2 regions of the Brevibacillus sp. AG162 genome follow, and region 1 is predicted to be linked to the other one. Evidence: riboswitches for the same ligand, from Rfam matches in the RefSeq annotation. Region 1 holds a riboswitch; the other holds the start of a gene.

Evidence for each region. Region 1 has a riboswitch for S-adenosylmethionine ahead of FB479_RS13655 (ABC transporter permease). Riboswitches for the same ligand answer to the same signal wherever they lie in the genome.
Region 2: another riboswitch for S-adenosylmethionine. It lies ahead of FB479_RS14960 (BMP family lipoprotein); the one in region 1 lies ahead of FB479_RS13655 (ABC transporter permease).

What each region holds. Positions count from the first base shown of each region.
Region 1 covers NZ_VFNO01000003.1:808,618-811,746, reverse strand. The annotation lists gene FB479_RS13660 (ABC transporter permease) at 1-187, opposite strand, end outside; gene FB479_RS13655 (ABC transporter permease) at 192-1,124, opposite strand; SAM riboswitch class I at 1,234-1,338, opposite strand; gene FB479_RS13650 (sulfite exporter TauE/SafE family protein) at 1,463-2,254, opposite strand; gene FB479_RS13645 (MBL fold metallo-hydrolase) at 2,286-3,129, opposite strand, start outside.
Region 2 covers NZ_VFNO01000004.1:234,064-237,192, reverse strand. The annotation lists gene FB479_RS14965 (ABC transporter ATP-binding protein) at 1-397, opposite strand, end outside; gene FB479_RS14960 (BMP family lipoprotein) at 503-1,531, opposite strand; SAM riboswitch class I at 1,734-1,856, opposite strand; gene FB479_RS14955 (methyl-accepting chemotaxis protein) at 2,007-3,129, opposite strand, start outside.

The DNA of each region.
Region 1 (3,129 bases):
CGATGATCGAGAGGGTCACCACTGCCATGAGCAGGAAGAACCCGAGCATTGCCAGCTTGTTACGGCATACCCGCTGCAATACCTCCTGCCAATAACTAAGACTGGGACGTTCCCGAATTTCTTCGGAAAGCCGGTTTCGGTCGACCGGTCGAAACAGGGAATCCAGTTGTGTTGCCTGATTGGCCATAACGCTACTTCCCTCCACTCGTCAATCTGATGCGCGGGTCAATCACCCTATACAGCAGGTCGATGATGTACAAAGTAAAAATGAGTACAAAGCTGTAAAACACTGTCATTCCCAAAATAACGGGATAATCGCGGTTAAAAATGCTTTCCACGAAGTATTTGCCGAGCCCGGGAATGGCGAAAATCTTTTCCACCACAAAGGTTCCGGTCATCAGGTTGGCAAACAGCGGACCGATAAAGGTAAGAACCGGCAGGATGGCATTGCGCATCCCGTGTCGAACGACAATCGTAAAGGTGCCGAGCCCTTTCGCCTCCGCCGTGCTTATGTATTCCTGCTGCCAAACCTCAAGCATGCTGGCTCGGACGAAACGGGCGATAATGGCGAGCGGACCGATAGCGAGCGCAAGCGTTGGAAGAATCGAGTGTTCCCAGCTCCCCCACGCAGCAACAGGAAAAAGCTCCCATTTGACAGCCAAGTACTTGATCAACAGTGGCGCCAGAATAAAACTGGGGACGGAGATCCCAATGATGGCTGCAAACATGGACAAGAAATCCAAGGTTCGATTGTGATAGAGTGCCGCTACAATTCCCAGTGTGATTCCACCTGCCAGCGCGACAATAAACGACTGGAGTCCCAGGACAGCCGAGGCGGGAAATCCTTCTGCAATGAGCGTGTTCACATCTCTCGTCTTCGACTGGATTGAGGGCCCCAAGTCAAATTGCAGCAATCCTTTCAGATAGAGCAGATACTGTACCGTGATTGGCTGATCCAGGTTGTACTCCGCCCGCATGTTCTTCACCACTTCTTCGGGAAGCATTTTGGCGTCAGATGCGAACGGGTCACCCGGAATCAGGTGCATGGTCACAAACGTTACTGTGACAATGATCCACAGGGTAACGATCATGAGAAAGCCACGCTTGACCGCATAATGAAGCACGTTGTTTCCTCCTTAACATAAAAATAAGTAAACAGATATGAATACTACGAATTAAAAATAGAGAAAACCCCTCTCCGAAAAGAAGAGGGGCGATTTCGCGGTTCCCACCTTCTTATCTCGCAGAATACATCCGCAGGAATTGGCACCGTAAGGTCAATTAGACCAAGGTTGCCGGGTTTCATCGGGCCAGTCCCTCCACCACTCTTGATAAGAATGTTCTATGAAATTTAATTTCATCGTAAAATTCTTTTTTATCTTATCACTTTACTCGGATATGTCAACGCTGTTCCATGACAATTGATTTTTCTTTATTTTTGCTTTATGGAAAAAGTAAATCTTCACACCCCTATGAAAATGAAGATGTCGGCCCAAATCTTAATCGTGGTTCCTAGGATCAACAAGGCAAGAATGGTTTGGAGAATCCGGGTGTTCAACCGTTTGCTGACCTTCGTACCGATGGGCGCTGCCAGGATGCTGGCGATTACCATGACCACGGATGGCCACAGCAATATGTCCCCCGCCATCCATTTCCCAACCGTCGAACCGATGGAGGAAAGAAACGTAATAGCAAGAGAGGAAGCAATCGTTACTCTTGTCGGAATCTTGAGGATGATCAACATGATGGGAACCAAAATAAAAGCGCCAGCTGCCCCGACAATTCCGGAGGCGCCCCCGACAACCAAAGCGGATAATACGGCTGTTGGTTTATGAAAGATAACCTCGGTCTGTTCTCGTTCGTCCACTCGCTTTTTTGGCAGGAACATCAAGATTACAGCTATGGTGGCCAGAATGGCGTAAACGATATGGATGGCTTCAGCCGAAAGAAATTTCCCTCCATACCCTCCAAGCAAACTCCCGACAATAATGGCACTTCCCATGTACAGAACCAGCTGGTAATGAATAAGCTTATCTTTGCGCAGAGACCAAACAGCAGCCAGAGTGGCAAAAAATACTTGGACGGCACTTATTCCGGATACTTCGTGAGCCGTGTAAGCAACGAATCCAAGGGCGGGCGGAATGTACAAAAGCATCGGATACTTGATGATGGAGCCCCCGATTCCGACGAGACCAGAGATAAACGATCCCGCGAAACCGATAACAAACAGTGTGATCACAAGGTCGATAGTCATAGGCTCACCCTTTGCAACACCTCGCTTCGTTTTATTCTCGTTCTACGAGTGCCAAGCCGTCTAGTTGCCATTTCAAGATTCCGCCGCTTAAATTCATGACATCCTTAAATCCGTTTGCCTGAAGAATGCTTGCGCCTATGGCGGATCGGGCACCGGAACGGCACTGTACGAGAAGCGGCTTGTCGTGAGGAATCTCATCCAGCCGCATTGCGAGTGTACCGAGCATGACGTGCTGTGCGTCCGGAATGTGTCCTTCCTTCCACTCAGCTAGATTACGTACATCTACTACATGAACCTCTCCCTTTTCCACCCTTTCTGCAATCTCTAACGGTGTTACCTCTTCGATTGTCTCGAGCGAAGACTCTTCCCTTTCCAGTAGCTTACCGCTATCGATAAAGCCCGTAACACGATCAATCCCTACGGAATGCAAGGCTTGCAAAATCCCGTCCAGCTCATCTGGAGCGGCCAGGATGTGAACCGGGCGATTGTAATCGACGATCCAGCCCGCCCAGTTGGCAAATGATTTGTTAAAAGGAATATGAAGTGTTCCCGGCAAATGCCCCTTGGAAAATTTCTGGAAAGGACGCGTATCCACAATTTGACCGTTTTCCAGCGATTCCTTTACCGCTTCAATCGAGTTGAACTCTTGGATAACAGGGAGTTCCTTGAGCAATGCAGGGCCTTCTTTATTCACGCGTTTCATCACTGCAAAATACTTCGGTGGCTCTGGTTGTCCATCCAGGAGTGCCTTGACGAATTCCTCTTCATTGGAGTGTGACATCGCCCAGTTAAAGAGCTTTTCATAACCGACGGTAGAAGACGGCACGGCTCCCAGTGCTTTCCCGCAAGCACTCCCTGCGCCATGAGCTGGCCAT
Region 2 (3,129 bases), on a different contig from region 1:
GAATCGGAATGCGATACTGCTCACTAAGCGCCTGCACCGTGTCCTCTGCATCATTTCTTTTGAAAAAACCCGCTTGCTTCGGCTCGTATCCGATCACGATATTTTCAGTTACACTAAATTCTCCGAAGAGCATAAAGTGCTGGTGAACCATCCCGATTCCATTTCGAATCGCGTCCTCTGGTCCGCGAAAAACGACTGGCTTGCCATTTAACACGATCTCTCCCGACGTCGGCTGCTCCATTCCGTACAGCATCCGCATCAGTGTCGTTTTGCCCGCTCCGTTTTCCCCGACAATCGCGTGGACTTCTCCTGCTGCCAGTGAGAACGACACCTTGTCGTTGGCGGTAAAATCTCCGTACTTCTTGGTCATGGCCCTCATTTCCAAGCGATCGGTCATTCCCACTCCCTCATTTCTGTACGTCCTTTTATGAAAATGGAAGACCGACTACACAGCCGTAGTCGGTCACATGCATCACTGTGCACAAGCTTTTCACGTACTTGTTTAAAACTGGTCTGGTACTTTGCGGGTGCCCGCTACAATCTCATCGCTGATCGCTTTCACTTTATCCACCACTTCTTGTCCAATAAAAGCGTTCAGAGGCGTTTTGCTTTCGTGTGTGACATAGGTCACGCCAACACCTTTTTCTTTCAAGCCGTACGCCACAACACCTGGCTTGAACGTTCCTTCTACAAAGTTCTTCACGGTTTCATAAGCCGCCGCGTCAGTCCCTTTCAATTGGGACAGAACAATATGCTCAGGATCAATCGTGGTACGGTCTACGTCCTGACCTGCTGTGAAGAAGCCCTTTTCCTTCGCCGCTTCGAAAACGCCAAGGTCGCCTACTGCTGCTGCACCGTTAATGAAGTCTGCGCCTTTGGAAGCTTGGAGCAAAGCCAATTCCTTTGCTTTTGCCGGGTCAGTGAAGCTTCCTACATAGTTGACCATCAGCTCTGCTTGTGGATTCGTCGCTTTCAAGCCCTCCTCGAAGCCAACTGTCCATTTTTTCAACTGCGGAATATCAAGAGCGACGACCATACCTACTTTGTTCGTTTTCGTTGCCAGACCTGCTGCTGCTCCCACCAGGTAAGCCGCTTCCTGCTCGCGGAAGGTAACACTGCGAACGTTTGGCAAATCCACTACGGTATCAATAATCGCAAAATTACGGTCAGGATTTTCGGTAGCTACTTTTTTCAAGGCATCCTCTGATGTAAAGGAAGAAGTGATGATCAAATCATAATTTTCTGCAACAGCTACGCGCAGATTTTCTTCAATGGCTCCATGGTCCGTAGATTCAATCGTTTTCACTTCTGCGCCCAGCTCTTGCGCGGCTTTTTTTGCACCTTCATCCATTTGTTGGAAGAACGGATTCACACCGATTTTCTCGGGCAAAATCAAGGCAATTCGCTTTTTGTCCGCGCCCTCTTGTCCTGCTGCTTGTCCTCCTGGCTGATCTGCAGGTGCGCTAGTGCCAGTCGAGCACCCTGTTGCCAATACTGCGAATGTCGTTAATGCCAGCAATAACTTCTTCATGATGTATCTCTCCCTATCCGAACTTTACGTTTTTCTTTATCCTATTAGGTAATGTACGGCTTTTTACCCATTTTTTCAATACTATTTACGAATATTCTCTTATAAAATAAATTTATCGTTCGTCTATTCTCTCCTTCCCTTTTGCAAATACAACAAAAAAAACTCTTCCCGGAGGAAGAGTTTGCGTACGTAGCCGTTCTCTTCCTCATCTGTCAAAACCATGGTACAGGTTTTGCAGGAATTGGCACCTTTCTGTTCATGCATAGACATGATCAGTGGTTGCCGGGCATCATCGGGCCAGTCCCTCCGCCGCTCTTGATAAGGTAGGTGAATGTATTTAGTTACAATGGAATTCATTCTAGCAGAACGGTTCAAAAATGCAATTCTTTTTTCTCAATTCCAAACAGTTCTATTTCGATGCCGAATCAGCTTTCAGAACTACTTCGTGATCAAAAGACGACTTTTTAAACAACCTTTATTTTACGTGAAAGGTTTGCTGGAGGCGATGAGACAACGTATTCAGCTCACCCAGCTCTTCCGTAATCTCACGCACTTTTTGATGCTGGTTTTCTGCAGTCGCAAACAGCTCTTCTAAGTTGGCTACCGATTCCTCCGTTACGGCTGTAATGGTCGACATCTCGATGGCAACTTCGCCGGAACGCACTTTTACCCGGTCCATGCTGGAGCTTACTTGATCAGCTGCTTCTAAGAAAGCCATCATCCCGGCTCGCACTGCTTCGATGGAGGCCACTGTTTTCACGGCCAGCTCTTGGCCTTTTGCAACAGACGTTTCCCCATTGCTCATATGCTGCACCGCATTCTCACTTTCCTGATGGAGAGATTTCAGAATGTCGGTAATTTCCTGTGTAGCTGTCGCGCTTTGCTCTGCCAGCTTGCGTACCTCATCCGCTACAACAGCAAATCCCCGTCCATGCTCGCCTGCACGCGCCGATTCAATCGCTGCATTCAGCGCCAAGAGATTCGTTTGTGTCGCGATCTGATTAATAGCGCCGACAATTTCTTCTACGCGATTCGCCTGCCGATTGAGCTGGTGAATCGTAGAGGCTGCTACATTAACTGCCTGCACAATTTGCTCCATCTGCGAGGACAGCTCGTTCATCATCTGAACGCTTTCTGTCAGACGACGGTTGTTTTGTTGCGATTCCGTTTTCATTGCGTTGGTCTGTGTTGTAACTGCCTCGATTTCCTGGTCGATGGATTGAACCTCTTCTTCGATTTTCACCGTTGAATTCGCCTGCGATTCCATACCGACGGCGACTTCCTTGAAGGCTACCATCATTTCATCTGTATTGCGCTTTGTACCTTCCGCATGCTCATGCACATGATCGCTTGTACGATCCAGCTGCTCCGTCATTTGCTGGATGTTCAAAAGCATTTCTCCCAGACGGCGCTCCTTCTCTTCTGCTTCCTGCCTTGCGTCGTGCGCTTTTTGCAGGGAAGCTTGTCCGGCGAGACATAGATACGTGACGGCTCCCATCATCATGAGAATGGCTACGATACGCACGCCCAGATTGAGCTCCGAAAAATCACCGTTGAAAATCTCATAGGTTCCCGTATAAAACCCGACAACGGTGACG